3 regions of the Kineosporia sp. NBRC 101731 genome follow, and region 3 is predicted to be linked to each of the others. Evidence: predicted binding sites of a transcription regulator. Region 3 holds the regulator's gene; each other region holds the start of a gene.
The links. Region 3 encodes HrcA, which represses chaperone genes, less so after heat shock. Its sites were predicted from a motif close to GNTNGCACTCGGNNNNNCCGAGTGCNANC; they were not measured.
Positions count from the first base shown of each region.

Region 1: groES (co-chaperone GroES) is a predicted target of HrcA. The motif match lies at 3,554-3,582, and genes of this name have one in related genera.
Region 2: groL (chaperonin GroEL) is a predicted target of HrcA. The motif match lies at 2,601-2,629, and genes of this name have one in related genera.

Region 1 is NZ_BSTC01000001.1:1,218,187-1,228,384, forward strand. Features, by position in the region: gene tsaE (tRNA (adenosine(37)-N6)-threonylcarbamoyltransferase complex ATPase subunit type 1 TsaE) at 1-12, shown strand, start outside; gene tsaB (tRNA (adenosine(37)-N6)-threonylcarbamoyltransferase complex dimerization subunit type 1 TsaB) at 52-744, shown strand; gene rimI (ribosomal protein S18-alanine N-acetyltransferase) at 741-1,205, shown strand; gene tsaD (tRNA (adenosine(37)-N6)-threonylcarbamoyltransferase complex transferase subunit TsaD) at 1,216-2,262, shown strand; gene QSK05_RS05425 (THUMP-like domain-containing protein) at 2,315-3,511, opposite strand; gene groES (co-chaperone GroES) at 3,738-4,037, shown strand; gene groL (chaperonin GroEL) at 4,170-5,789, shown strand; gene QSK05_RS05440 (WhiB family transcriptional regulator) at 5,845-6,144, opposite strand; gene QSK05_RS05445 (MerR family transcriptional regulator) at 6,500-7,831, shown strand; gene QSK05_RS05450 (response regulator transcription factor) at 7,932-8,546, shown strand; gene shbA (RNA polymerase sigma factor ShbA) at 8,611-9,192, shown strand; gene QSK05_RS05460 (RodZ family helix-turn-helix domain-containing protein) at 9,189-10,198, shown strand, end outside.
Region 2 is NZ_BSTC01000008.1:120,493-130,690, reverse strand. Features, by position in the region: gene QSK05_RS22290 (glycosyltransferase family 39 protein) at 1-130, shown strand, start outside; gene QSK05_RS22285 (molybdenum cofactor biosynthesis protein MoaE) at 134-601, opposite strand; gene groL (chaperonin GroEL) at 815-2,440, opposite strand; gene QSK05_RS22275 (bifunctional 3'-5' exonuclease/DNA polymerase) at 2,732-4,960, shown strand; gene QSK05_RS22270 (cold-shock protein) at 5,217-5,423, opposite strand; gene QSK05_RS22265 (LytR C-terminal domain-containing protein) at 6,546-7,193, opposite strand; gene QSK05_RS22260 (DUF3263 domain-containing protein) at 7,336-7,620, opposite strand; gene QSK05_RS22255 (pyridoxal phosphate-dependent decarboxylase family protein) at 7,686-9,044, opposite strand; gene QSK05_RS22250 (uracil-DNA glycosylase) at 9,087-9,761, shown strand; gene QSK05_RS22245 (bifunctional FO biosynthesis protein CofGH) at 9,818-10,198, opposite strand, start outside.
Region 3 is NZ_BSTC01000016.1:49,403-59,600, forward strand. Features, by position in the region: gene rpsT (30S ribosomal protein S20) at 246-512, opposite strand; gene lepA (translation elongation factor 4) at 774-2,621, shown strand; gene QSK05_RS30885 (MOSC domain-containing protein) at 2,661-3,338, shown strand; gene hemW (radical SAM family heme chaperone HemW) at 3,345-4,577, shown strand; gene QSK05_RS30895 (DUF4870 domain-containing protein) at 4,638-5,852, opposite strand; gene QSK05_RS30900 (DUF3097 domain-containing protein) at 5,942-6,898, opposite strand; gene hrcA (heat-inducible transcriptional repressor HrcA) at 7,059-8,078, shown strand; gene dnaJ (molecular chaperone DnaJ) at 8,217-9,338, shown strand; gene QSK05_RS30915 (16S rRNA (uracil(1498)-N(3))-methyltransferase) at 9,394-10,140, shown strand; gene QSK05_RS30920 (histidine triad nucleotide-binding protein) at 10,158-10,198, shown strand, end outside.

The DNA of each region.
Region 1 (10,198 bases), on a different contig from region 3:
CCCTCCCTCTAACTCCCTCTAGCTCCATCTAACGGAGAACGCGAGAACGACATGACCGACGAGCTCACCCTGGCCCTGGACACCGCGTCCGCCATGGTTTCGGTCGCCGTGCACGACGGCGCCGCCGTCGTGGCCGAGCGGTCCGGCGAGCGCAGCGGCAAGCATGCCGAGCAGCTCGCCCCCCTGATCGAGGAGGTGCTGGCCGAGGCCGGGGCGACCCGCGCCGATCTGACCGGCATCGTCACCGGAGTGGGCCCCGGCCCGTTCACCGGGCTGAGGGTCGGTCTGGTCACGGCCGCCGTGCTGGGCTACGCGCTCGATCTGCCGGTCCGGGGCGTGTGCAGCCTCGACGCGGTCGCTCTGGAAGCCGTGCAGCACGGCGCGACCGCCCCTTTCATCGCGGCCATGGACGCCCGGCGCCGCGAGGTCTACTGGGCCCGCTACGAGGTCACGAAGATCGATGGGGTGCTGGTCCCGGTACGGGAGGGGCTGCCAGAGGTCAGTGCGCCGGCCGAGCTCGAGCTGAACGCACTCCGAGCCGCAGGCCGCGGAGCCGACCTCTACCCCGACATCTTCGGCGCCCCCCTCGAAGGTCCGCCGGACCCCTCCGCCGGTGCCCTCGCGTCCTTGGCCCATCTGGATCGTGGTCAGCCGCACCCGCGCTTCCTGCTCGATCCCGAGCCGCTGTACCTGCGTCGCCCCGACGCCCAGGCCAACATCACCCGGAAGCGTGTGCTGAAGTGAGCATTCGCCTGCGGGCGATGCGCTGGTGGGACGTCGAGGCGCTGATGCCGCTGGAACGCGAGTTGTTCGGCGACACCGCGTGGACCGTGGAGATGTTCTGGTCGGAGCTCGCCCACCCCGAGACCCGTTGGTACGTGGTGGCAGAATCAGCAGAGGACGAATTGCTCGGCTACGCGGGCCTGCTGGCACCGGGCGCGGAGGCAGACGTGCAGACCGTCGCCGTCGCGCCGGCGGCCCAGGGCCGCGGCGTGGGCCGTCAGCTGCTCGACGCGATGATCGACCAGGCCCGGTCCCGGGAGGCGACCAGCCTCCTGCTGGAGGTTCGCGCCGACAACGAACAGGCCATCCGGCTCTACACCCGGCGGGGTTTCGAGCGCATCGCGATCCGCCACCGGTACTACCAGCCCGGCGACATCGACGCCTGGATCATGAGACTTCGACCTCTGAGAGCGGGTGACTAGGGTGGGTGGCGTGAGCGATGAACCTCTCGTCCTCGGCCTGGAGACCTCCTGCGACGAGACCGGGGTCGGTATCGTGCGCGGCGGCACGCTGCTGGCCGACGCGGTCGCCTCCTCGGTCGACCAGCACGCCCGCTTCGGTGGGGTGGTGCCCGAGGTCGCCAGCCGCGCGCACCTGGAGGCCATGGTGCCGACGTTGCGTCGTGCCTGCGCCGACGCCGGTGTCTCGCTGAGCGATGTCGATGCGATCGCCGTGACCTCCGGCCCGGGCCTGTCCGGCGCGCTGATGGTGGGCGTGGCCGCGGCGAAGGCCCTGGCGCTGGCCCTGGGCAAGCCGCTGTACGGCGTGAACCACCTGGCCGCGCACGTGGCGGTGGACATCCTCGAGCACGGTCCGCTGCCCGAGCCCGCCATCGCCATGCTGGTCTCCGGCGGGCACTCGTCACTGCTCTACGTGCCCGACGTCAGTTACGACGTGCAGCCCATCGGCCGCACCATCGACGACGCCGCGGGTGAGGCCTTCGACAAGGTGGCGCGTCTGCTGGGGCTGGGATTCCCGGGCGGTCCGCTGATCGACCGGGCCGCGCGCGAGGGCGACCCGGCCGCGATCCGTTTCCCCCGGGGCCTGAGCGCCGCGCACGACATGCGCGACCACCGGTTCGACTTCTCGTTCTCCGGCCTGAAAACGGCCGTGGCCCGCTGGGTCGAGCAGCGGGAGGCCGAGGGCGTCAGCGTGCCGGTCAACGACGTCTCGGCGTCGTTCCAGGAGGCCGTGGTCGACGTACTCACCCGCAAGGCGGTGCTCGCCTGTCAGGAGAACGGCGTCGAGCACCTGCTGATCGGTGGGGGAGTGGCGGCGAACTCCCGGCTGCGGGCCATGGCGCAGGAGCGCTGCGCGAAGCAGGGCATCACCCTGCGGGTGCCGAGGCCCGGCCTGTGCACCGACAACGGCGCGATGGTGGCGGCACTCGGTGCCCGCATGGTGCAGACGGGCCGCACTCCGTCAGACCTGACCCTCCCGGCCGACAGCTCGATGCCGGTCACGCTGGTGCAGGCCTGAAAACCTGATGGAAGACGTGGTGGAGCCTGCGCATGCAGGCTCCACCACGTCTTCAATTCTGTTTGTACGGCCGCACCACGATCACCGACTGCCGCCCCGCCACCCGGGTCAGCACGATGGTGGCCTCGTTCGGCCCGGCCAGCCGGAGCTGACGGCGTAGCTGCTCGGGCTCGACCGCGGTGCCGCGCTTCTTGATGGTGATCCGGCCGACGCCGCGGTCGCGCAGATAGGTGCGCAGTTGCTTGAGCTGGAAGCCGAAGACGTCGTCGACGGCGTAGACCCGGGCCAGCTGGGTGTGCTCGATGCGGTCGGCGGTGACGTAGGCGATGGTCGGGTCGATGAGCCGGCCGCCGATCTGGTTGGCCACGGCCGCGACCAGCCCGGACCGGATCACCGCACCGTCGGGCTCGTAGAGGAACTGGCCCACCTTGCCCACCTCGGCGGGCACCGTGTCGGCCATCGAGCTGTCGTTGATCTCCGCGCCGCCGCCGGAGGAGTCGAGCACCAGGGCGCTGCGCCGCACGCCTTCGCGGCGGACCGAGCCGAACCACAGCCCACACTCCACCACGTCGCCGTCGACCGACACCCACTGCGCCTCGGTGTCGTCGGGGACCATGTGATGGGGCACGCCGGGGGCGGTCTTCATGCCGACCGCGGGCAGTCGGCCGGCCAGCTCGCGGACGAACGACAGCGGCGGGTTGCCGGTGCGCGGGTCGAGCAGCCGCCGGCCCGAGGCCTCGCGGCGCGCCGGGTCGAGGAAGGCCCCGTCGAGATCGTCGATGCGGGTGGTCATGGCGTCTTCGTGCCGCACCACGGCCTCTGGCCAGTGCCGCAGGTTGACGGTGGCGATGGCCGCGGTGACCTCGTCCTTCTCCACCGCCACGACCTCCCGGTCGAGCGTGGCGAGGGCCATCGAGTCGGCCCCGATACCGCAGCCCAGGTCACCCACCCGCCGCACCCCGGCCGCGGCGAAACGCTGCGCGTGCCGCGCTGCCACGGGCAGCCGGGTGGCCTGCTCGAGGCCGGTGGGGGTGAAGAGCATGCCGTCGGCGAACGGGCCGAACTTGGCCCGGGCAGCGGATCTCAGGCGGGACTGGGTGAGGGCGGCGGCGACCGTCTCGGCCGGGTGGCCGTCGCGCCGCAGCTGCTCGCCCAGTGACATCGTGGTGGACTCGTCGTACTGGGGCAGCGACTCCAGCAGGGACCAGCCGTCCTGGGTGAGCAGGTTCGCGATTCCGGAGAGATCCACCCGCTGATCCTCCCACGGCCCACCGACAATCTTGCCGACACTCCTGGCACTCGGGTTGACCGAGTGCTAACGACCGTTCTAGATTCGAACCTGGCACTCTCCTCGTGAGATTGCCAGCAACACCCCTCAGCAGGGCCCCGATCGGCACCCGCGACGACGGTCGATGTCCCGCTGGACCACAGTCCTTGCACATTCATCGACGTTCCGAGAAGGGGAGGTCCGCAAAGTGTCGGTCTCCATCAAGCCGCTCGAGGACCGAATTGTCGTCAAGCCGCTGGACGCGGAGCAGACGACGGCCTCGGGTCTCGTCATTCCGGACACCGCCAAGGAGAAGCCCCAGGAGGGCGAGGTCCTGGCGGTCGGCCCCGGCCGATTCGACGACGAAGGCGCCAAGCGGATTCCGCTCGACGTCAAGGTCGGCGACACCGTTCTGTACAGCAAGTACGGCGGCACCGAGGTGAAGTACTCCGGCGAGGAGTTCCTCATCCTCTCGGCGCGCGACGTCCTCGCGATCATCGAGAAGTGATTCGGCGGTCCCGCTGATTCAGCGGGCCCGTTGATCGAGCATCCGCCCCGGTCTGCCTTCGTGGCGGCCGGGGCGTATGTGGTTCTCCTAGTACCCAAGTGGCGAGAAATCCATCCAAAGGACTGACAACGCATGGCAAAGACTCTGGAGTTCAACGACGACGCCCGGCGCTCGCTCGAGCGGGGGGTCGACGCCCTGGCGAACGCCGTCAAGGTGACGCTCGGCCCGCGTGGCCGCAACGTCGTGATCGACAAGAAGTGGGGCGCCCCCACCATCACGAACGACGGCGTCACCATTGCCAAGGAGGTGGAGCTGGACGACCCGTACGAGAACCTGGGGGCCCAGCTCGCCAAGGAGGTCGCGACCAAGACCAACGACGTCGCCGGTGACGGCACCACCACCGCGACCGTGCTGGCCCAGGCGATGGTCAAGGAGGGCCTGCGGAACGTTGCCGCCGGCGCCGCCCCGTCCAGCCTGAAGCGTGGCATCGACGCGGCCGTCGAGGCCGTCAGCAACAAGCTGCTCGAGACCGCCCGGGAGATCGAGGGCAAGGAAGAGATCGCCCACGTCGCCACCATCTCGGCGCAGGACGCGGGGGTCGGTTCGCTGATCGCCGACGCGTTCGACAAGGTCGGCAAGGACGGCGTCATCACCGTCGAGGAGTCCTCCTCGACCGCGATGGAGCTCGACTTCACCGAGGGCATGCAGTTCGACAAGGGCTACCTGTCGCCGTACTTCGTGACCGACGCGGAGCGGATGGAAGCCGTCCTCGAGGACGCCTACATCCTGATCCACCAGAACAAGATCTCCTCCCTCTCCGAGCTGCTCCCGCTGCTGGAGAAGGTGCTGCAGACCGGTAAGCCGCTGCTGATCCTGGCCGAGGACGTCGACGGCGAGGCGCTGTCCACCCTGGTCGTCAACAAGATCAAGGGCACGTTCGCCGCCGCCGCGGTCAAGGCCCCCGGCTTCGGTGACCGCCGCAAGGCCACCCTGCAGGACATCGCCGTGCTCACCGGCGGCCAGGTCGTCAGCCCGGAGATCGGCCTGAAGCTCGACCAGGTCGGCCTGGAGGAGCTGGGCCGCGCCCGCCGCGTCGTCATCACCAAGGACGACACCACGATCATCGAGGGCGCCGGCGAGCGCATCGAGGTCGAGGGCCGGATCGCGCAGATCCGCGCCGAGATCGACCGCACCGACTCCGACTGGGACCGCGAGAAGCTGCAGGAGCGTCTGGCCAAGCTGGCCGGTGGCGTCTGTGTCATCCGCGTCGGCGCTCACACCGAGGTGGAGCTCAAGGAGAAGAAGCACCGCATCGAGGACGCCGTCTCGGCGACCCGCGCGGCCATCGAGGAGGGCATCGTCGCCGGCGGCGGTTCGGCCCTCATCCACGCCGTCTCGGTGCTGGACGACAGCCTGGGCCTGACCGGCGACGAGGCGACCGGCGTCAACATCGTGAAGCGCTCGGCCTCCGAGCCGCTGCGCTGGATCGCCGAGAACGCCGGCCTCGAGGGCTACGTCGTGGTCGACAAGGTCCGCCAGGGTGGTCCGGGCACCGGGTTCGACGCTGCTGCCCAGGTGTATGGCGACCTGCTCGCCAAGGGCATCATCGACCCGGTCAAGGTCACCCGGTCGGCGCTGATCAACGCCGCCTCCATCGCGTCGATGGTTCTCACCACCGACACGCTGGTCGTGGACAAGCCGGAGCCGGCCGAGGAGCCCGCGGCCGGTCACGGTCACGGCCACGGCCACTGATCCGTCACTGATCCGGTACTGAAAAAGCCCGGCCCCGTTCCGGGGCCGGGCTTTTTCAGCTGGCCGCCAGCGACTCGTCCCGCTCCTGCGCGTACGTGCTCTCCCGTTCGTCCTCGGTCAGACCGCCCCAGACCCCGTAGGGCTCGCGGACCTGCAGGGCGTGGTCGCGGCACTGCTCCATCACGGGGCAGCGGGCGCACACGGACTTCGCCGCGACGTCCCGCTGGCGGCGGGCCGGGCCGCGCTCGCCCTCGGGGTGGAAGAAGACCCGCGGATCCGCGGTCCGGCAGGCGCCGTCGAGCTGCCATTCCCACAGGTCGGCGACGGGCCCGGGAAGACGAGAAATCTCAGCCATCATGGACACACCATTCCGATCGAAGAACCTGACCCCGGGTTTCGGGGTCGTGTGTTGGTCGCGTGTTGGTCGTGTGATGGAGGGGGCTCCTCCAGTCCCGGCAAGAGATGCATCGGTCCGCCTCGGGGCGCGCTTGACGCTTCGGTGAACTACCTTTGAAGCGGTTCTCCCGGAGATTGCAACGGTTCGGGCGCTGCTCAAGTAGGATCGTTGCACCGCTTGTTCGGCTGGGGCGGCATCGGGGGACGTTCTGAGTTAGTGTCTGTGTCTCTAGTGCCAGGGGGCGGGTGAAGTGTCAGAAACGTCTCGGCAGGCAATGACCCGAGCTGAAGAGCCCGCCCAAGGTCGGAATGAGGTGACGGAGGCGATCTCTACGCCGCCCTCGCCCACGCTCACGGTGGCCGCCGTGGCCCGACGTCTCGGCGTCGCCCCGCCCACCCTGCGTACCTGGGACCGTCGCTACGGTCTCGGTCCCTCCGCGCACACCGCCGGTGCCCACCGCCGTTACTCCCCGGCCGACGTGGCCCGGCTCATGGTCATGCGCCGGCTCACCCTGGAAGGGGTGGCCCCGAGCGACGCCGCGAAGATCGCGCTCGCCACGGCGCTCACCCCCGAGGGCCGCCCCGTGCAGCCCGACGACGACCACACCCCGGCCGAGGGTTTCGACGCGTCCCACCTCGACCCGGACGCGGGCGGCCGGCCCCTCGACACCCCCCGTGACTTCGCCCCCGGCGCCGACCGCTACCCGCCCGGTTCGTTCCTCGACGAGGTCGACCTGGACCCGGGTTTCGACAAGACCTTCGACAAGAGTCTCGACGAGCCGGCCCCGGGTGAGACGGAGTACCCCGTCGGCTACGGCCGTCCCGAGCCCACCGCCTGGTCGGCCCGGGGCCGGGCCTCGCGTCCCCAGGACGACTCTCCCGACGACGAACTCGACCTCACCGGTCTGGGCGAGCCCGGCGACGGGTACGACGACCCCGGCCGCCGGAACGATGACGAGTGGCCCGGGGTGCTGCGCTCGGTCGAGACCGCCGCCGGCGGCCCCGCCGGTGGCGGCCGGGCGATGGCCCTGCCCGACGGCACCCCGCAGAGCCGGGGTCTGGCCCGCGCGGCCATGTCGCTGGACACCTACGAGACCCACCGCATCCTGCGGGAGAGCATCCGCCGTCAGGGGGTGGTGCCGACCTGGAACACGATGATCATGCCGGTGCTGCGTGCGCTGGGTGAGCGGGTACGGGTCTCGGGTGAGGGCATCGACGTCGAGCACGCGTTCTCCGAGGTGATTCTCGGGGTGCTGCGCAACGTGGCCGTCAATGTCCGGATCACCCGTAACTCACCGATGGTGCTGCTCGCCTGCGCCGACTCGGACTACCACTCGCTGCCCCTGCACGCGCTCGCCGCGGCGCTGGCCGAGCACGAGGTACCCACCCGGATGCTGGGCACGGGACTGCCCCCGCACGCCCTCGCATCGTCCGTGCGCCGCACCACACCGTCGGTCATCGTGCTCTTCGCCCGGATGCCCGGGGCTGACGCCGCCGACTCGCAGATCCTGCGCCGGCAGCGGCCCGCGCCGACCGTGATCCTGGCCGGGCCGGGCTGGCGCCCGGACACCATCCCCGCCAGCGCCCGCACCGCCGGCTCCCTGATCGAGTCGATCGACGAGGTCCTGCGCGGTCTCCAGGCCTGAGTGGCCGGCAGTAGCTCAAGTCCCCGGCCCCACAGCCGAAACCTTGGTCAGAGGACATCTCCCACGGATGGGTGATGCCAAGGCTTCGTGAGGTGTATCTGTGGCAACGGTTCTGGTGTGCGATGACTCTGCGCTGGTCAGAGAAACCTTGCACAGGGCTCTTTCTTCCGTTCCCGGCATCACCCGCGTGGTGGACGCTTCCTCGGGTGAGGAAGCGCTGGCGCGCTGGCCGGTCGAGCGCCCGTCGCTCGTGCTGATGGACGTGCGGATGCCCGGTATCGGTGGCGTCGAGGCGGCCCGGAGGTTGCTCTCGCGGCATCCCGAGGCCATCGTGGTCATGGTGACCATGGCTGAGGACGCCGACGGCGTCGCCCGGTCGGTGGCGGGAGGTGCCCGCGGCTATCTGGTCAAGGACGCGTCCCGGGAGGAGGTGGCGGCAACGGTGGTCTACGCCCTGAGCGACGGCCTGGCCCGGCGCACAGTTCCGGCCCCCCGCAGCAACGACGCGAACGTGTCGGCTCCGCCCCTCACCGAACGTGAGATGCAGGTGCTCACAGGAATGAGCCGTGGTCGCAGCAACGCCGAGATCGGCAAGGAGCTGTACCTCTCCGAAGACACGGTGAAGACGCACGCGCGCAGGCTCTTTCGCAAGATGGGCGCGGCGGACCGGGCACAGGCGGTTGCGGTCGGGTTCCGCTGGGGCCTGATACGGTGAAGTAATGGCCGTCCGGGGCGGCAAGAAAAATGCCGTAGGTGTAACGCCGAAGCCTCATGCCGCGATGTCTCAACCGGACGACACAGAAGACTTCCAGGAGCTGTCGTCCCGCGCCGTCCAGGGTGACGACGCGGCCACTGAACGATTGCTCCAACGCGTTCACCACTTGGCCAGGCGTTACTGCCGGGCCAGGCTCTCCCGCATGCCCGGCGGGGAGCACACGGCGGACGACGTTGCGCAGGAGGTTTGCATCGCTGTGCTTTCAGCGCTGAGTCGCTATCGGGACGAGGGACGTCCGTTCGAGGCGTTCGTCTACCGCATCGCGGCCAACAAGGTGGCTGATGCACAACGTGCCTTCTACCGTGCGGCCATCCCTGTCGCGGACGTTCCGGAGACTCCGGAGACCGCGGCCGGTCCGGAGGAGCTGGCCGAACGGGCCGGCGACGCACAGCAGGTCCGTGAGCTGCTCAACCGGCTCCCCGACCAGCTGCGTGAGCTGCTCGTTCTCCGGGTGGCGGTCGGGATGTCGGCGGAGGAGACAGGCCGGGCCCTGGGCATGACCGCGGGGGCGGTCCGGGTTGCCCAGCACCGGGCGATGCAACGACTGCGGAGCATGATCGATGTTCCCGCGACGGAGACGGCATGAGTACTTCGCCCCCACAGGACGAGACCGGCCAGGACCTGACCGGCCTGATCGGCCCGGACCAACCCACCGCCGACCTTTCCGAGCTGGCCGCCACCGATGCGCTGCTCGACCGGCTGGCCTCACGCACGGCGTCCGACGACGACCTGCTCGACCCGACGGCCTCAGCCCTTCATCTGTTGCTGGGCGAGATCGACGCCGAGGCCAGTGCCGACAGCGCCATGGCCCGCCTGGTCGAGGTGCTGGCCGGGCGGCCGCTGTACATCGACGCGCCCAGTAACCAGGTCCATCAGATCGACCTGACGACAGTGGACACCACAGCGGACACCACAGCGGACGTCGAACCCACGGCCATCGACGTGACCGACGTCCAGGAGCCGGCTGCCACTCCCGTCACCCCCATCACTGCCGCACGCAGCAAGCGCTGGCGGGTGGCTGCGAGCAAGATCTCGGCCCCGGTCGCCGCTGCGTCGATCGCCGTCATGGTGGTCCTCGGCGGTGGTGTGAGCGCGGCCGTGGCCGGCGACCCGATGGCACCGCTGAACGGTGTCGGCCGGGTCATGGCCAAGCTGCCCGGCGTCGACTCGTCGGGCTACGCCCGGAAAGACGCCCAGAAGGAGCTCGAGCTCGCGGCGAGCCTGGCCGCGTCCGACCCGGACGGGGCCCTGGAGCACTACAACAAGGCCCAGGCGATCCTGGCCGACCTCCCCGCCAGCAAGAAGTCCGACCTGCTCGCCCAGGCCGACGCGGTGGCGCTGCAGCTCGCGCCCACCGAGCCGGGCGTCCCCGGGACGACCCCGGTCAGCACCGTGACCACCCCGAGTGACGACATCACCAGCGATCCGGCCGTCACCGGCACCCCGGTCGCCGCGACGTCGACGGACGAGACGTCGGAACCCACGACGAGCACCGGCACCGACGGTGCCTCCACCCCGCCGACCAGTGCGTCGAGCACCGACCCGACCGCCACCACCGGGCCGACCACCACCAGCGCGCCCAGCACCTCGAC
Region 2 (10,198 bases), on a different contig from region 3:
CGACAAGCAGCGGCTGCTGAGCAACAACTTCCACGCCAAGAAGGCGACCGATCTGGGCACTTACCAGGTGCAGCTGTACCAGCGCAGCAGCAAGGAAGCCGGCATCAAGAACGCCGGCTCCAAGAAGTAGATCTCAGGGGCAGGCAACCCACTCGTCGGTACCGTCGGCGAGCACCTGCCGCTTCCAGATCGGCAGCTGCGCCTTGACCTCGTCGACCAGGCGCATGGCGGTCTCGAAGGCCTCCTGACGATGGGCCCCGGCGACCGCGACGGCCAGCGCCGTGTCGCCGATGGCCAGCGTGCCGATGCGATGGGAGACCGCGACGGCCTCGGCGTCGCTGGCGGCGGTGACCTCGGCGACCACCCGCTCCAGCACGGCCTGCGCGGTGGGGTGGCCGACGTACTCCAGGCCGGTCACCTCGCGACCGCCGTCGTGGTTGCGCACCACGCCGCCGAATGTGACCACGGCCCCCGACGACGCCCCCTCGACGCGTGAGGCCAGCGCCTGGAGGTCGATCGGCTGGTCCGTCACCTGCGCCAGCAGCACCTGCCGGGCGGGCGGGACGATCCGGCTGTGGTCGCGTGTGGTCTCGATCGGCACAGGAACCAGGGTAAGCAGCGTTGGAGCATGACTGCGCACCGATCCGTGTCTACGTGCGGATCGACCGTGAAGAGACGTAATTGCGGACGCCGGTCAGCCCCCGGTTCCGGGGTGGGCACCCCAGGTGCGCATCCTCGTCCTCCATGACCAAGCACGAGGGGCGGCCCTCCCGAAGGAGAGCCGCCCCACTGTGGTGCAGATGGATCAGGTGGATCAGAAGTCCATGCCACCCATGTCCGGGGCGCCGCCGGCCGGAGCCGCCGACTTCTCCGGCTTGTCGGCGATGACCGCCTCGGTGGTCAGGAACAGCGCCGCGATGCTCGCGGCGTTCTGCAGCGCGGAGCGCGTGACCTTGGCCGGGTCGATGATGCCCTTGGCGATCAGGTCGACGTACTCACCCGTGGCCGCGTTCAGACCGTGACCGGAAGGCAGGTTGCGCACCTTCTCCGCCACGACGCCACCCTCGAGACCGGCGTTGATCGCGATCTGCTTGAGCGGGGCCTCGACGGCGACCTTGACGATGTTGGCGCCAGTGGCCTCGTCGCCGGTCAGGTCGAGCTTCTCGAAGGCGACGACCGAAGCCTGCAGCAGCGCGACGCCACCACCGGCCACGATGCCCTCTTCGACGGCGGCCTTGGCGTTACGCACGGCGTCTTCGATGCGGTGCTTGCGCTCCTTGAGCTCCACCTCGGTGGCAGCTCCGGCCTTGATCACCGCAACGCCGCCGGCCAGCTTGGCCAGGCGCTCCTGCAGCTTCTCGCGGTCGTAGTCGGAGTCGCTGGCCTCGATCTCGTTGCGGATCTGCGTGACGCGGCCGGCGATCTGCTCGGCGTCACCGGAACCCTCGACGATCGTGGTCTCGTCCTTGGTGATGACGACCTTGCGGGCCTGGCCCAGCAGCTCCAGGCCGGCGGTCTCGAGCTTGAGGCCGACGGTCTCGGAGATGACCTGGCCACCGGTCAGGATCGCGATGTCCTGCAGCATGGCCTTGCGGCGGTCGCCGAAGCCGGGCGCCTTGACGGCGATCGACTTGAACGTGCCCTTGATCTTGTTGACCACCAGGGTCGACAGCGCCTCGCCGTCGACGTCCTCGGCGATGATCGCGAGGGGCTTACCGCTCTGGATGACCTTCTCGAGCAGGGGCAGCAGGTCCTTGACCGTGCTGATCTTGCCCTCGACCAGGAGGATGTACGGGTCGTCGAGGACGGCCTCCATACGCTCCGGGTCGGTCACGAAGTAACCAGAGATGTAGCCCTTGTCGAAGCGCATACCCTCGGTGAGCTCGAGCTCGAGCCCGAAGGTGTTGCTCTCCTCGACGGTGATGACGCCTTCCTTGCCGACCTTGTCCATCGCCTCGGCGATGAGCTCGCCGATCGCGGGGTCAGCGGCGGAGATGGACGCGGTAGCAGCAATCTGCTCCTTCGTCTCGACCTCCTTGGCCTGCGCGAGAAGCTCGGCGCTGACGGCCGTGACAGCCGCCTCGATGCCCTTCTTCAGGGCCATCGGGTTGGCGCCGGCGGCGACGTTGCGCAGACCCTCGCGAACCAGGGCCTGGGCGAGCACGGTGGCGGTGGTGGTGCCGTCACCCGCGACGTCGTCCGTCTTCTTCGCGACCTCCTTGACCAGCTCGGCGCCGATCTTCTCGTAGGGGTCCTCGAGCTCGATCTCCTTGGCGATGGACACGCCGTCGTTGGTGATAGTGGGGGCGCCCCACTTCTTCTCCAGAACGACGTTGCGGCCCTTCGGCCCGAGGGTCACCTTCACGGCGTCGGCGAGCTGGTTCATACCCCGCTCGAGGCCGCGACGGGCTTCCTCGTCGAACGCGATGATCTTGGCCATCGTGTGGTGTTCCCTCCACGTAGGGTGGGTTGTTGGCCAGGGAGATGCCCGCGACGGACGGACCGACGCCCGACGGTCCTGTCCCGCCCGACACCGGCCCTCATCCACCTGGCCGTACTCGCAAAACTGTCACTCACACTTGGAGAGTGCTAGTTCAATGATTAGCACTCGACCATGGTGAGTGCAAACCTCCAGAGCCCCTCCGAACGGCCGTTCGCACATTGTTTCCCCTGACCGCGTAACCGGTGCCGGGCGCTCAGAACTGTCGGTGGTGGCTGCCAGCATGGGGTTGTGGCGGGCGGAGCGGTGAAGAGCGGTTCGGCCGGCGCGGCCGCGGTCGCGCCGGGGCATGTCCTGGTGGTGCCCTCCGGGAACGGTGTCCAGTGGCAAAGGGTGGACGGGGCCGGTCGCCCGGTCGGCCCGGTCACCTGGGCGGCCGATCCGGTCGCGGAGGTGCGCCGGCTGGAGCTCCAGGCCCGCCCCCGGTGGATCTGGTGGCGTACGACCGAGATGTATCCGGCCTTGCTCGAGGCCGGGGTGCGGGTCGAGCGGTGCCACGACCTGGCCGCCGTCGAGAACTTGTTGCGCACGTACGAGGGCGAGCCGTTCGTGCCGCCCCAGTCGGCGGTCCGCGAGCCGGTGACGCCGGGCCGCGCCACCCAGATCTCACTGTTCGAGGAGAACGCGTTCGGTGAGGGTTCGGGGGCAACTCCAGAAGGAGGGACGCCGGTCGGCCCGGGTGGGTCGGACTCGGTCGGGCCCGGCTCGGTCGGCTCCGGCTCGGTCGGCTCCGGCTCGGTCGGCTCCGGCTCGGTCGGCTCCGGCCCTGAGCTACCGGCCGGCGGCGAGATCGACCCCCGCATGCTTGCCGTGCCGGACGAGGTCGCCGCCTGGGTCGAGGAGCTCGACAATGCGGGCCTGACGGTACCCAGAACCGCCACGGGTCACGTTCCCGAAGCCGATCCGGCCGGCCCCACCGACCCCCGCCGCAGCGACCCGACCACGAGCCACCCCAACTCGACCGATCACGGCGACCAGGCCCGCCACAATGACCCGACCGGCCACCATGCCCCGGCCGACCACCTGACCCTGAGCGACCACCTTGCCCCGAGCGACCACCTTGCCCCGGGCGGCCGCCCCGACCGCTTCAGCCACCCCGCCCCGACCGGCTTCCCCGACCACCTCGACGAGGGTGAACCCGTGGTGGGCCCCACTCCGCGTGGAGAACAACCTCACGGTCTGGCCGGGCTACTCCGCCTCTACGCGACCCAGGTCGAGCAGATCGCCGACATTCGCGTCGCCCATCCAGGCTTCCCGCTACTGGTGGCCGCCGAGTCCGCGGTCTGTCTGGCCGCCGTGGAGATGGGGCGGGCCGGGCTGCCCTGGAGCGTGCGCATCCACGACGAGGTGCTCACCGAGCTGCTCGGGCCGCGGCCTGCGCATCACGGACGGCCGCGCAAGCTGCAGACGCTGGCCGAGGAGGTGGCGCAGGAGCTGGCTCCGGGCAGCAGTGGGCCCGGGTTCCAGATCAATCAGGTCAATCCGGACTCCCCCGCCGAGGTGCTGAAGGCGCTCAGGCGGCAGGGGATCACGGTCGACACCACCCGCGCCTGGGAGCTGAAGGGCATCGACCACCCGGCCGTGCCGCCCCTGCTGCGCTACAAGGAGCTGGCCCGGCTGCATGTGGCCCACGGCTGGGCCTGGCAGGACCAGTGGGTCAGCGGGGGCCGGTTCCGCGCCGAGTACGTGCCGGGCGGGGTGGTCACCGGGCGCTGGGCAACATCGGGGGGCGGGGCGCTGCAGATTCCCAAGGTCATGCGCGCGTGTGTGGTGGCCGATCCGGGCTGGGTGCTGGTGGCGGCCGACGCGGGTCAACTGGAGCCCCGCATCCTGGCGGCGCTGTCGGGAGACCGCGGCATGATCGCGGCCACGGCTGACCCTGACATGTACACCGCCCTGGCCCGGCAGGCCCTGGGTAAACCCGAGGCCCGCAACGAGGCGAAGATCGGCCTGCTGGCCGCCATGTACGGCGCCCGGGCCAACTCCCTGGCGATGGTGGCGCTCCGCCGGCGCTTCCCGCAGGCTCTGGAACTGCTCGAGCGCGCGGCCCGCACCGGTGAAGACGGCGGCATCGTGCGCAGCGTGCTCGGGCGCACCTGCCCACCACCGGAACCGACCTGGCAGGACGGGCCGCCGGAACAGGCGCTGGCCCGCTCCCGGGCCCGGGGCCGGTTCACGCGTAACTTCGTGATCCAGGCCTCGGCGGCCGACTGGGCCAACGCGCTCGTGGCCGGACTACGCCGTCGTCTGTCGGGGCTGCCCGATGATCAGGGCCGGGCCGAACTGGTTTTCTTCCAGCACGACGAAGTGATCGTGCATGCCCCCGCGCACTTGGCCGCAGAAGCCGTCGCGGCGATCGTCGACAGCGGTTCCGAGGCCACTTCCCTGGTTCTCGGGGATCGTGGTGTTCGTATCCCTCTGGCCGCCGCCCCGATCGCGTCCTACGCCGAGAAGAATTAACCGCTCAGCGCATTCCGGCGCGCAGCCATAGCCTTACCGGCTCGTTGCCCTAACAATCATCCATCGCTATTGGTTCAGCGATCCGCGGTTCAAGGAGAGCGACCGGCGACGGCCATTACCGACGCTATTAGTTCGACCTGGTCTCGGGAATGTAAAACTTTCGGAAACACACGAAGCCGTTCCCGGGGTCGAGCCGGGAACGGCTTCGGTGACGAGTCAAGTCATAAGCCCGTCGAAGGGGCCAACGACCGACGAATCAGGATGCGGGGCGCACGGCCTCTGCCTGCGGGCCCTTCTGGCCCTGACCGACCTCGAACTCCACCCGCTGACCTTCGTCGAGCGAGCGGTAGCCGTCCATCTGGATGGCCGACCAGTGCACGAAGACGTCCGCGCCACCACCGTCAACGGTGATGAAGCCATAACCCTTTTCGGCGTTGAACCACTTGACGGTTCCCTGAGCCATTCCAACTCCTGCTTGCTGTAACTGCGGCGCGGTTCGCGCACTGCACACGAACCGGGTCTCACGCTCGCCGTTTCCACCTGAGAAGGCAGGTCCGGGATGGTCCAACGTGCGGGCCTCTGGCGTGAAAGCTGGAGAGGACATTGCTCATCGAACTGTTCGACCGACGCCTACAGTAGCGCCTGAATGCGACATGCGGGAGATACCAGTTCTTAGCGATGTTCGTGAACCGCACTTAGACCGAGCGCCGTTCGATGAATGGCAACGGCCTTTTTCCACGACCGGATAAAAGGCAGAATGATGACGGTCCGAAACGTAGGACTATTCGAACCAGAACTATCCTCGCTGGTCAGGCAACTGCCCGCGACGACGCCCTGAGGCCCGTCGTGTGCAGGCAGTGAGCACACCGGCACAGGCGACGTGACCCCACGGTTCGTTCACGCCCACGCGGCCCCCAGCCCTCGGCGGAGACAACGTCTCCACGAGCGGGAAGTGCGGTCACCTCGCCGAACGCCGGCCGAGGGTTTGCCTGACTACGCACGAGCCGGTGGCCGACCTCCGTGGTCAGGACACCTAGGCGCGCGTGGGCCCCTGAAGGCGCCCCTGGGGCGCCGCCCGCGTACTTTGACCGGCCCGCGTCCATGATCGGGGAACTTCCGTGCGCCCTGACCGCACGGAAATGACCCAATCGGGGAACAAGCGAGCCGCCGAACCGGGCCCGGGCACGTTCCCGTGGCGGACAACCGATGCATGCGCCAGGGCCTGCCGGGGAAGTCCCCCGGGGCACCCGGTGGCTGCCTGACAGCACCCGGTCCGGCCCACGCGGTTCGCCCGACCGGTCCCGCACCGCAGCACCTCGGCCCGCACCGCAGCACCTCGGCCCGCACCGCAGCACCTCGGCCCGCCCCGCAGCACCTCGGCCCGCCCCGCAGCACCTCAGTCCGCCCCGCAGCACCTCAGGAGGGCGCAGCTAGTGCGGTGGCCCACCAACGCCCGCCAGCACTACTGCGTTCGCGATCAGGCAATCCCCCAGCCTTCGGCCGGGACGTGCCCCAGCTCCCCGGGGAAGGTGTGCATGATCACGAACGGGCGGGGTGGCCAACCTTCGTGGTCACCGCCCTCGGGCTACTGGGAGTCCTGCCCCAGCACGACGATGATGTCGTCGTCAGTGACCGTGGGGTTCATGGAGAGCACCCCGATACCGCCGAGGGCCTTCTTGACCGCCAGGGCCGAGGCCTTCATCGACGCGTCCTCGTAGTAGATCTTGCTGGCCTGCAGGTCGCGGTTGACGGAGTTGTCGGTGCGCGAGACCGTCCAGCCCTTGGCCTCGAGCTTCTCCTTGTACGTGCTCGCCAGGCCAGCCACGTCGAGGGAGTTCAGCACCACGACGGGGATGGTCTGGTCGGCGGTGGTGTCAGCACCGCCGCCGGTGCCCGCGTCCTCGGTCGCCGAAGCGTCTGCCGTCGGCTCGGCCGTGGTGTCACCGCCGGCCGCCGGGGTCTTGTCGCCGCCCTTACCACCGGCGGTCGCCGAGGCCGTTGCCTCGGTCTCGTCGCTCAGGCCACCGGCCGCCGAACTGCTGGACTCGCCACCGGAACGACTGCTGGCCACCGTGTAGACAGCACCGATCACGAGCAGCACGACGGCAACGCCCGCGATGACCGGCAGCAGCGCGGCAATCGTCTTCGGCCGCGCGCGGTGTGCACCGCGGCGGCTCGCCTCCACCGGCGCGGCGGAGCGGTCGTCGTAGCCCGGAGGCCTCGTGGCGGTCATCGCATGACTCCCAGAACGATGGAACGAGCACCACCCGGTTCAGGGGTACTCGACGGCCTGAGACTACCGACCCGGCCCCTCCCGGCCGGGCATCTCAGAACGCCATATCACTGTGGTGTGCCCCATCGGACGCTTTTGATACTCAGCCGTGAGCATCCAGTGACCGTGCGGATCCACTCCGGCGCCGCGTCTGCCGCATCCGGCGCAGGCGCTTCACCAGCATAGGGTCCGCGGCAAGGGCCTCGGGTCGGTCGATCAGCGTATTCAGGACCTGGTAGTAGCGGGTCGCCGGCATGTCGAAGAGCTCACGGACGGCCTGCTCCTTCGCACCGGCGAACCGGAACCACTGCCGCTCGAAGGCCAGGATCTCGGCCTCCCGCGCAGTCAGACCGGTCGGACCGGTCTCCGGCTGCTCCTGCGAATCCATCCCGCTCCTCAACCCACCTCAAGATCTGTCGGGCTCACTCTAGAACCGCGGCAGACCCGTGTCATTCAAACCAGACTGTCCAGAATCGTGTCGATATCGGCCTCGCTGGTCTCCGGGTTCACCACGGCCAGTCGGGTCACGGTCTCCCCCGCGTGTGTGGTGGAGACCACGAACCCGATGTCGGCGGCCAGCAACCGGTCCGACCAGGCGCGATAGTCCTGGGGGGTCCAGCCCTGCCGGCGGAAGCAGACCACCGACAGCTCTGGCTCGTGCAGCAGTTCGAGCACGTCGCTGTGCCGGATCCGTTCCGTGGCGTGGCGCGCCACGGTCAGGGTGCGCTCGACGGCGTCGGTGTAGGCCTGCGTGCCGTGCGTCGCGAGCGAGAACCAGAAGGGTAGCCCCCGGGCCCGGCGGGTCAGGCCGACCGCGTAGTCGGACGGGTTGATCTCGTCGTGCGACGCGCCGTCGGTGACCACGTCCAGGTATCCCGCCCGCTGGGTGTGGGCGGCCCGGGCCACCGTCGGGTCGCGGTAGATCAGGGCGCAGCAGTCGAACGGGGCGAACAGCCACTTGTGCGGGTCGACCACGAACGAGTCGGCGCGCTCGATGCCGCTGAACCGGTGCCGCACGCTCGGTGCCGCCAGGCCGGCGAGCCCGTAGGCACCGTCGACGTGGAACCACAGGCCCAGTTCCTCGCAGACCGCGCCGACCGACTCCAGGTCGTCGACGATGCCCAGGTTCGTCGTGCCGGCCGTGGCCACCACCGCGAACACCCCGTCGTGCCCGGCCTTCTCCAGGGCTTCACGCAACGCGGCACCGGTCAGCCGGCCGTCTTCACCCACCGGAACCCCGATGAAGTCGACGTCCATCACGTCACACGCGCTGACGATGGACGAGTGCGCGTGAACGGTGCCGGCGACGGCCCAGCGGCGAGGGTGCTCCGCACGGTCGAGACGAGCCCTGTACCGGGCCGCGACCAGGGCGGACAGGTTGCCGGTGGTACCGCCCGGCACGAACACCCCGCCCGCGCTCTCCGGCAGGCCGGCCATCCCGGCCAGCCAGGCCAGTGCCTGGTTCTCGGCGTAGACGGCGCCCGAGCCCTCCATCCAGGTCCCCGCGTACAGCCCGGACGCGCTCACCACCAGGTCGAACAGGGTCGCGGCCTTGGTCGGGGCGCACGGGATGAAGGAGAGGTAGCGCGGGTGGTCGGTGGAGATGCAGGCCGGGGCCAGCACGTCACCGAAGAGCCGCAGAGCCTTCTCACCACCCATGCCCTCGGGCGTGATGGTCTGACCGGCCCGGGCGCGCAGCTGCGCGGCTGTGAGTGGAGCGTCCAGAGGAACGTCCTGGTAACTCATGCGCTGCCGTGAGTAACTCATCACGGCCTCGGCGAGAACCTCGGTCCCGGCGTCATAGCGATGCACGGATGTGCAGTCTAGGTGTGCACGGCGCTACTGTCGGCGGCCGTGACACGCCGACCACTCGCTGAGCAGATCGACCCGGGCTGGGCTGCGGCACTTGCCCCGGTCGAGGAGAAGATCGCCGAGATGGGCGACTTCCTTCGCAAGGAGATCGCCGACGGCAGGACCTACCTGCCCTCCGGCCCCAACGTGCTGAGGGCCTTCAAGCAGCCGTTCAAGGACGTGCGGGTGCTGATCGTGGGGCAGGACCCCTACCCCACTCCCGGTCATGCGGTCGGGCTGTCGTTCTCGGTGGGGCCGGACGTGCGCCCGCTGCCGCGCAGCCTGAACAACATCTTCAAGGAACTGCACAGCGACCTGGGCATCGAGCCGTCGAAGCACGGTGACCTGACGGCCTGGACCGAACGCGGTGTGCTGTTGCTCAACCGAGTGCTGACGGTCGCGCCCGGCGCTTCCGCCTCGCACAAGGGCAAGGGCTGGGAAGAGGTCACCGCGCAGGCGATCCACGCGTTGGCGGAGCGGGACGAGCCCCTGGTGGCCATTCTCTGGGGTCGCGACGCGCGCTCGCTCGCCCCTGCGCTGCAAGACATTCCGCTGATCGAGAGCGCCCACCCGAGCCCGCTCTCGGCCAACAACGGCTTCTTCGGGTCACGCCCGTTCAGCCGGGCCAACGCCGAGCTCGAAGACCTGGGTGCCGAGCCGATCGACTGGTCCCTGTAGAAGAACCAAAATTGAGGACGCCCACCAGACTCTGGTGGGCGTCCTCAATTTTTGCTCTACCCGAGTAGCTGGACCTCTTCGTACAACGTGTTGCGCTGCCGCGCGGGTCGGTCGAGGTGCTCGGAGATCTCTTCCAGCTCGGCCACGGTCTTCAACGAACCATACTGAGAACCGGCCATTCTCGAGATGGTCTCTTCCATCAGGGTGCCGCCCACGTCGTTCGCGCCGGCCTGCAGCATCGCCCGGGTGCCGTCCACGCCGAGCTTCACCCACGAGGTCTGGATGTTGTCGATCCGGCCGTACAGCAGGATTCTCGCGAGCGCGTGCACCACCAGGTTGTCGCGCATGGTGGGCCCCGGCCGGGCGACGCCCGCCAGGTAGATCGGCGCGTTCTGGTGCACGAACGGCAGCGCCACGAACTCGGTGAAACGCGCTGC
Region 3 (10,198 bases):
TTCGGGGTCATCCGGTGGTGTCGCGGGGATGGGGCATCTTCCGGCCCAATGTTGCTGGTCGGAGCATTTCCTGATCACGAACAGCAGCATCGCTGGTGCTGACGGGAGGAACGGGCCCGCTCAACCGGGCCACCTGCTCTGCCGCCGTTGCGTACGGAGGCGGGAGGGCGTCCACCATGGGCTGCCTGCAAACGCACGAAACCCCGGCCACCCACGAAGGGGGCCGGGGTTTCGTTACGCGGAGGTCAGGCGCTCAGCTTGGAGACGGCCTGGGCCAGGGCCGACTTGCGGTTGGCAGCCTGGTTCTTGTGGATGACGCCCTTGCTCGCGGCCTTGTCCAGCTGCTTGGAGGCAACGGCCAGGGCGGCGGTCGCGGCGGCGACGTCACCGGCGGTCACAGCCTCGCGGGTCTTGCGGACGACCGTGCGGAGCTGGCTGTTCACGGCCTTGTTGCGCAGACGGCGCTTCTCGTTCGTGAGGTTGCGCTTGATCTGGGACTTGATGTTTGCCACTGCATCTTCTTTCGGGATTGTCTAAGTCTGTTCAGCGGTCTGTAGGCACACCGGCAGTGCAATCGCTCGAACCGGCTGGCTGCCGGTAGACGTCCATGCACAGACCTCCAACGTTACCAGCGATCCGCAGACCCCCCTGACCAGCCGCCGATGAGCGGGTGATGAGCGGGTGATGCTGGGAAAGAGCTCGGGACATGGGACGATGGAGAGTCCGAGCAGTCCGACGAGCCAGACGATCGAGGTAGCGCAGCAGTGTCTCCGATGGCCCATACGGCGCCCGAGCCGTCCGCCACCGCTCCGGAACTGATCCGGAACTTCAGCATCATCGCCCACATCGACCACGGTAAGTCGACGCTGGCCGACCGGATGTTGCAGCTGACCGGTGTGGTTGACCAGCGGCAGATGCGCGCGCAGTACCTCGACCGGATGGACATCGAGCGTGAGCGCGGCATCACCATCAAGTCCCAGGCCGTTCGCATGCCCTGGGAAGAAGACGGCGTCACCTACGCGCTGAACATGATCGACACGCCGGGGCACGTCGACTTCACCTACGAGGTGTCCCGGTCGCTGGCGGCGTGCGAGGGCGCGGTGCTGCTGGTCGATGCCGCACAGGGCATCGAGGCGCAGACGCTGGCGAACCTCTACCTGGCGATGGAGAACGAACTCACCATCGTCCCGGTGCTGAACAAGATCGATCTGCCCGCCGCCCAGCCGGAGAAGTACGCCGAGGAACTGGCGAAGCTGATCGGCTGCGAGCCCGAAGACTGCCTCAAGGTCTCCGGCAAGACCGGCATGGGTGTGCCGGAACTGCTGGCGCAGATCGTGAAGCAGGTCCCGGCCCCGGTCGGCGACCCGAACGCGCCCGCCCGCGCGATGATCTTCGACTCGGTCTACGACACCTACCGCGGTGTCGTGACCTACGTCCGGGTCATCGACGGCATGCTGCACCCGCGCGAGCGCATCACCCTGATGTCGACGAAGACCCAGCACGAGCTGCTGGAGATCGGCGTCAGTTCGCCGGAGCCGGTCCCGACCAAGGGTCTGGGCGTCGGCGAGGTGGGTTACCTGATCACCGGCGTCAAGGATGTTCGCCAGTCCAAGGTCGGCGACACGGTCACGAACTACGCCAAGCCGGCCACCGAGGCGCTCGAGGGTTACCGCGAGCCGCTGCCGATGGTCTTCTCCGGCCTGTTCCCGATCGACGGCTCCGACTACGGTCCGCTGCGCGAGGCGCTCGACAAGCTGAAGCTGAGCGACGCCGCGCTGGTCTACGAGCCGGAATCGTCCGTGGCTCTGGGCTTCGGGTTCCGCTGCGGCTTCCTCGGCCTGCTGCACCTGGAGATCGTCCGCGAGCGGCTGGAGCGCGAGTTCGGGCTCGACCTGATCTCGACCGCGCCGAGCGTGGTCTACGAGGTGACCCTGGACGACAAGTCGCAGGTCACGGTGACCAACCCGTCCGAGTTCCCGGGCGGCAAGATCAGCGAGGTCCGCGAGCCGATCGTCCGGGCGACCATGCTGGCGCCGTCCGAGTACATCGGCGCGATCATGGAACTGTGTCAGGAGCGTCGCGGCTCGCTGCTGGGCATGGACTACCTGTCCGAAGACCGGGTGGAGATGCGCTACATGCTGCCGCTCGCCGAGATCGTCTTCGACTTCTTCGACCAGCTCAAGTCGCGCACCAAGGGCTACGCCTCGCTCGACTACAACCCCGACGGTGACCAGGCAGCCAACCTGGTCAAGGTCGACATCCTGCTGCAGGGTGAGCCGGTGGACGCGTTCAGCACGATCGTGCACGCCGACAAGGCCTACACGTACGGCGTGATGATGACCGGCAAGCTGCGCAAGCTGATCCCGCGTCAGCAGTTCGAGGTGCCGATCCAGGCCGCGATCGGGGCCCGCATCATCGCCCGCGAGAACATCAGCGCCATCCGGAAAGACGTGCTGGCCAAGTGCTACGGCGGTGACATCAGCCGGAAGCGCAAGCTGCTGGAACGTCAGAAGGAGGGCAAGAAGCGGATGAAGATGGTGGGCCGGGTCGAGGTTCCGCAGGAGGCCTTCATCGCGGCGCTGTCGAGTGACGACGGCTCCGCGGGCGAGCGGAAGAAATAGGGGTGGGTCCTGCGGCGTCCGCGTCGCAGGATGTCTCTCATGAACCAGGCAATGGTGGACGTTCTCCCGCCCGGCAGGGTCAGTGCGGTTTCCGTCGTGCACGAGTTGCTGCCCGCTCCCTGGGGTAGCAGCGCCAAGAGCACGGCCATCGACAAGCGTCCGGTGACCCGGCCGGTCGAGATCGGGCCGCTCGGCCTGGCCGGCGACACCCAGGTCGACCGGAAACACCATGGCGGGCAGGGCAAGGCGGTGTACGCGTACGCAGACGAGGACGCGGACTGGTGGGGTGCCGAGCTGGGCCGCCCGATCGCACCCGGCCTGTTCGGCGAGAATCTGCGCCTGGCCGGGATCGATGTGACCGGCGCCGAGATCGGCGAGCGCTGGGCGATCGGCCCGCAGGTGGTGGTCGAGGTGACGATGCCCCGTACGCCGTGCCGCACGTTCGCCGAGCGGATGCAGGAGAAGGGCTGGGTGCGCCGGTTCACCCGGGTCAACCGGCCCGGTGCCTACCTGAAAGTGCTGCAGAGCGGTCAGGTTCGCGCGGGGGACGAGGTGCGGGTGACGTTCCGGCCCGGTCATGGGGTGACGGTCGGCGACTTCCTGCCCGGCGCCGACGCCGCGACCATGCGCCGGTTGATCGACGCGTTCGCGGCGCTGGGGCTGGAACTCGACCCGGACATCCGGCACATCGCCGAAAAAGCAATTCGCAGAGGCTGAGTACATATGGCTGGTCCACCTCCTGACGGCGATCCCGCTCCCGTCGACGGCTCTCTTCCCGCCTCGGCGGCGATCGGGTCGGCCGGGCGCGCCTTCGGCGTCTATCTGCACGTCCCGTTCTGTGCGGTGCGTTGCGGTTACTGCGATTTCAACACCTACACGGCGAAAGAGCTGGGTGGCGGTGCCAGTCAGGCTGCCTATGCCGGGACGGCCGTGCAGGAGCTATCTTTCGCGGCCTCGGTGCTGTCCCGGGCCGGGGTGGCGGAGCGTCCGGTGTCGACGGTCTTCATCGGCGGCGGAACTCCCACCCTGCTGCCGGCGAGCGACCTCGCCCGGTTGATCGGCGGAGTGCGCGACAACTTCGGCCTGAAATCCGGGGCCGAGGTCACGGTCGAGGCCAATCCCGACTCGGTGACGCCGGAATCGCTCGCTGCGCTGGCGGCCGGTGGGGTGACGCGCGTGTCGTTCGGTATGCAGTCGCAGGTGCGTCACGTGCTGGCCGTGCTCGACCGCACGCACGACCCGAAACGTATTCCGGACGTGGTGAAGTGGGCTCGCGACGCGGGAATGTCGGTGAGCCTGGACCTGATCTACGGCACGCCGGGGGAGAGCCTGGCCGACTGGCGCTCCAGCCTGGAGGCCGCACTGGCCTGCGAGCCCGACCATCTCTCCGCCTACGCCCTGGTGGTGGAAGACGGTACGAAGCTCGCCGCCCGGGTGCGCCGCGGTGAGGTGATCGCGCCCGATGACGACGACGAGGCCGACAAGTACGAGATGGCCGACGATCTCATCTCCGCCGCCGGGCTGACCTGGTACGAGGTGAGTAACTGGGCGCGCACGCCCGACGATGCCTGTCAGCACAACCTGGCCTACTGGCGGGGGGACGACTGGTGGGGCGTCGGGCCCGGTGCCCACTCCCACGTCGGTGGGGTGCGCTGGTGGAACGTGCGTCACCCCAGTGCCTATGCCACCCGGATCGACGCGGGGGAGAGCCCGGCGCAGGGGCGCGAGGTGCTCGACGACCAGGCGCGTCAGCTGGAAGAGGTGCTGCTGCGTTCCCGCCTGCGCGAAGGTCTTCCTCTGAAAGAGGCTGGCCTGCAGGGTGACCCGGCAGTGCTCCTGGCTGGTGTGCTCGCCGACGGGCTGGTCGAGCCGGAACCGGCCGCGGCCGGAACCGTGGTGCTCACGCGGCGCGGGCGGCTGCTGGCTGATGCGGTGGTGCGGGCCCTGCTTCCCTGACGGGTAACGCATTGAGGACGAGGTGGGCACCCGGGTGCCCACCTTGTCCTCAATGTGTGGTCAGTGAAGGAACGCGCGGGAGATCGGGTAGCTGAACTGATCCCCCCGCCAGGCCGACGCCGCGGCGATGAGCGAGAAGATCGCCGAGAAGACCCACACCAGCAGGGTGAAGCCGTTCAGGATCGGCAGCAGATCGATGATGTAGGCGACGACATAGGCGAAGAGCACGCAGATCTGGAAGTTGATCGCCTCGGTCGACTGCTCTTTGACGTACCGGCTGCGGTCTTTGTACATCGCGTAGATCACGATGCACGGAACCAGCGGCAGGAACGGCACGAAAGCCAGCACGCCACCCAGGTGCGCGGCGGCCGCCCACTGGTTGATCTCCTTCGGGGAGAGCGGCCCGCCCTGCTGGTGCGGCGGCGGGGTGTTGCAGCCGCCCGGGTTCTGGCCGGTGTTCCACGGGGGCTGGTTCGGGGGTGCGCCGTACTGGCCCGGCTGGTTGTACTGGCCCGGTTGGCTGTACTGGCCCGGCTGGGAAGCGTTCTGGGTGTAGTGGCCCTGGCCGTACTGACCCTGCTGGCCCTGGCCGTACTGCGCCTGCCCGTACTGCGGGGCGCTGTACCCCGGTTGTCCGTACTGCCCCTGCTGCCCGTACTGCGGGGCCTGGCCGGGCTGGTTGTACTGACCGGGCTGCCCGTACTGCGGTGGCTGTTCGGAGGTGCCGGGCTGGTTGTACTGACCGGGCTGGCCATAGTGGCCTGGCTGCCCGTAGTTTCCCTGCCCGTACTGTGGCCCCTGGCGCCACGACGGCCCACTCGGCTGCGCCTGCTGTCCGTGCTCAGGTGCCGGGGACGGCTCGTCGCCCTGGTTCCCGGCCTGCTGTCCCGCGTGGTCCTGGCCCATCCGGCCCATCTGTCCTGACTGGCTCGATCCTGAGCCCTCGGTCTGATCCTGGTGTGGCGCCTGACCCGCCTGACCCGCCGTTGCTGCCGGACCGGACACGCCCACCCCACCGAGTCCGCCGAGCCCACCGAGCCCGCTGAACTGAGCCGGCTCACCCTGGTTCTGCGGCCCGGTGTCGAGCGGCTGCCCCGGGATGATCGGCGTGTACTCGATCGGCCGACCGTAACCCGGTGCGCCGTACCCGGGCGGCGGAGGGGGCGGTGCCGGTACGGCGCCACCCGGCCCCGGCGTGCCGTAGACCGGACCCGTCTGCGCACGGTCGGCGGCGGCCGGATCCCGATCCGGGCCGGGCTCCTGGTGCGTACTCACGTTCTGGTTCTGACCGGGTTGCGCAGGCTGGTGTTCCTGGGTCATGGCAAGCCCCCTTCCTCTCCCACGGTAGAACGCGCGAGTCGTGCTCAGCGATCCTCGCCGTCACCCGTGACGAAATCGATGAGTTCCTCGACCCGGCCGAGCAGGGCGGGCTCCAGGTCGGCGTAACTGGTCACCGAGGCGAGAATGCGCTGCCAGCCCTCCGCGACGTCGGCCTGTTCGTGGTGCGGCCAGCCCAGCGCCTCCAGCACGCCCTCCTTCCACGGCAGGCCACGGGGGATCACCGGCCAGGCGTCGATGCCGAGCCGGCGCGGGCGCACGGCCTGCCAGACGTCCACGTACGGGTGCCCGACCACGAGCACGTTCTCGCGGGCGCCGGAGACCCGGGCCGCCGCGGCCGCCTCGTGCCACTCCTTGCTGCCCGCCACCAGGTGGTCGACCAGGATGCCGAGCCGGCGGCCGGGCCCCGGGCCGAAGTCCGCGACCGCGTCGGCCAGGTCGTCGACGCCATGCAACGGCACCACCACGACGCCCTCGACGCGCAGGTCGTGACCCCAGATCTTCTCGACCAGCTCGGCGTCGTGCTTGCCCTCGACCAGGATGCGTGAGGCCCGCGCCACCCGGGCGCGGTGATCACGCACCGCGACCGATCCGGACGCGCTGCGCAGGTTCACCGGCTTCACTGACTTCACCGACTTCACTGACATGGCCGCAGACGCTATGGTCCCGGGCGGCACGAGCTTCACGGCCACACCGTCCACCCAGAAGCCGGGGCCGAGGGGGAACGAGCGGGTGCGCCCCTTACGATCCTCCAGCACCACCACGTGCATGCCGCCGCTCTTCTCGGTGCGCACCACGGCACCGACCCAGCCGGTCTCGACGTCTTCGACGACCAGTCCGAGGTCGGCCGGCTGCTCACGCAACGGCGGCTTCTTGCGGGCGGCGGAGATCGCGTCCGCCCCGTAGCGGTCACCGGGACGAACCGCCCGGCCAACACCGGGAGATGCACTCGTGGCCTGGGGACCGCGCGCAGAACCGGGCATCCTGGGCAGACTGGGAACCATGGCGGGACGGTAACCAGGAGGCGCCAGGAGACCTAGCCGACCCGCCGTGGACACACAGGGGTGCCGCCGGGGTCGTAAACTGGCACTCCCGCGGTGTGAGTGCCAGGGTGATGAGCCGAATGACTGGGAGGTGGGTGGCATGAGCGAGGAACGGAAGCTCGCTGTGCTGCGCGCCATCGTCGAGGACTACGTCGAGACGCGGGAGCCGGTGGGGTCGCGCGCGCTGGTCGAGCGTCACTCACTCGGTGTCTCCCCGGCGACCATCCGTAACGACATGGCCGCGCTCGAGGACGAGGGCTACATCGCCCAGCCCCACACCAGCGCCGGCCGGGTGCCCACGGACAAGGGCTACCGGATGTTCGTCGATCGGCTGAGCGGTGTGAAGCCACTCTCCACGGCCGAGAAGCGGGCCATCCAGACGCTGCTCGACGGCGCGGTCGACCTGGACGACGTGGTGGGCCGCACGGTGCGCCTGCTCGCCCAGCTGACCCGGCAGGTCGCCGTCGTGCAGTACCCGTCGCTGAGCCGTTCCACGGTGCGGCACGTGGAGCTGGTGGCGCTCGAGGGAACCCGGCTGCTGGTCATCCTGATCACCAACACCGGTCGCGTCGAGCAGCGCATCGTGCCGGTGGTGGGCGAGATCTCCGAGCAGACGCTGGCCGGTCTGCGGACCCGGCTCAACCTGGCCGTGGCCGGGCGTCGTCTCACCGACGTCAGCGCGGTGGTGGCCGATCTGCCCGAGCAGTTCGGGCCGGACGACCGCACACTGGTGCGTGCGGTGATCGTCGCGCTCGAGGACTCGCTCGACATCGAGCGCGAGGAACGCATCGTGCTGGCCGGTACGGCCAACCTGGCTCGTTCCGGGCCGGACTTCGTCCAGCACATCGGCCCCGTGCTCGAGGCCATCGAGGAGCACGTGGTGCTGCTGAAGCTCCTCACCGAGATGGGCGACGGCGCCGGTGGCGTCGGTGTGCTGATCGGACGCGAGACCGCACACATCGGTCTTCAGGAAGCTTCGGTGGTGTCCAGCGGTTACGCCTCTCAGGGAGAGGTCGTCGCCCGCCTGGGCGTGCTCGGCCCGACCCGCATGGACTATCCGAACACCATGGCCGCGGTGCGTGCCGTGGCGCGGTACGTGTCCCGGATCCTGGCATCGTGACTACCGTCGGGACGAACGGGGCGGGGCCCGAACCCTGAACCGGTCTGAACCGGGGCCGGGCCCACCCGTCCGGCCACGTACTATGCGGCACCGCCTTTCACTCTTTCATTGCACCGATCTGGAGAGAACATCACCGCCGTGAGCGATTACTACGAGGTGCTCGGGGTTTCCCGGACGGCCAGCCCCGAGGAGATCAAGAAGGCGTACCGGAAGCTGGCCCGTCAGCTGCACCCGGACGTCAACCCGAGCGAGGAGGCCTCCGAGCGGTTCAAGGAGGTCGGCCGCGCCTACGAGGTTCTCTCCAGCCCGGAGAAGCGACAGGCCTACGACACCGGCGGTGACCCCAACGGGGCGGCCGGTTTCGGGGCGGGCTTCGGCTTCACCGACATCTTCGAGACCTTCTTCGGCGGCGGCGCCGGGGGCGGCGCCTCGCGGGGCCCGCTGCCGCGTCAGCGCCGGGGCCAGGATGCCCTGATCCGGATCGAGATCGACCTCTCCGAGGCGGCCTTCGGCGGTCAGCGCGAGCTGCAGCTCGACACCGCCGTGGTCTGCCAGGTCTGCAACGGCAGCTGCTGTCAGCCGGGCACCCAGCCGGAGATCTGCGACATCTGCAAGGGCCGTGGCCAGACCCAGCGGGTGGCGCGTTCCTTCCTCGGCCAGGTGATGACCACCCAGGCCTGCGTCAACTGCCAGGGCTTCGGCACGGTCATCCCCAGCCCGTGCCTGGAGTGCTCCGGCGAGGGCCGGGTGCGCTCGCGCCGCACCCTCACCATCAAGGTGCCCGCCGGGGTCGAGACCGGTACCCGCATCCAGCTCTCCGGCCAGGCCGAGATCGGCCCGGGCGGTGGCCCGGCCGGTGACCTCTACGTCGAGATCGTCGAGCGTCAGCACGCCGTGTTCACCCGGCGTGGCGACGACATCCACTGCACGGTCGAGGTCCCGATGACCGCCGCGGCCCTCGGCACCACGATCGAGCTGGACACCCTGGACGGTCAGGAGAGCTTCGAGATCCGTTCGGGTTCCCAGTCCGGCGAGGCCACCACCATGCGCGGGCTCGGGGTCACCCACCTGCGCGGCGGCGGCCGGGGCGACCTGGTCGTGCACCTGGCGGTGATCACCCCGATCAAGCTGGACGAGCAGCAGGAGGCCCTGCTGCGCGAGTTCGCCAAGCTACGCGGAGAGGACCGGCCCTCGGGCCGGATGACTCCGGTGCACACCAGCGTGTTCTCCAAGCTCCGCGACCGTTTCGCGGGACGCTGACGTTCATGCTTGAGGACGCGGTTCAGCCCCCGGTTCGCGGGGTCGGGAACCACTCGTGACCCTGCCCCGGTTCTTTGCCGCCCCCGGAACCCTGATCGGCGCCGCGCCGTCCACCGACCTCGTCCTCGACGGGGAAGAGGGACGGCACGCCGCCGGGGTGCGCCGGATCCGGTCCGGTGAGCAGGTCGAGATCGCGGACGGCTCGGGGGCGGTCGCGCGGTGCACGGTCACGGCCGCCGGCAAGGGTCACCTCGATCTGCTCGTCGACGAGCTCGACCTGGTTCCCGAACCGGTCCTGCGCTTCGGCCTGGTCCAGGCCCTGGCCAAGGGCGGGCGCGACGAGATGGCCGTCGAGACCGCGACCGAGGTGGGCATCGACCTGGTGCTGCCCTGGCAGGCCCAGCGCAGCGTCTCCCGCTGGGAGGGCCCGAAGATCGAGAAGAACACCCGGCGCTGGGCCACCATCGCGCGGGAGGCCGCCAAGCAGTCGCGGCGGGCGCGGATCCCTCACACCGAGCCGCTGCGGAACACCACCGCCCTCGCGCAACGGCTGGCCGAGGCCGACCTCGCCCTGATCCTCCACGAGGACGCGGTCGATCCCCTGATCGGGGCGAAGCTTCCCGATGCGGGAGAGGTTCTGCTGGTCGTCGGCCCGGAGGGCGGGATCGGGGAGAGCGAGCTCGCCACCCTGACCGCCGCCGGAGCGCGACCGGTGCGCCTGGGTCCCGAGGTGCTGAGAACGTCCTCGGCCGGGCCGATCGCCCTGGGAATCCTCGCCGCGACCTCGGGCCGCTGGGCCTGAGCGATAGCCTCGGTCCTGTGACTGACTGCCTGTTCTGCAAGATCATCGCCGGTGACCT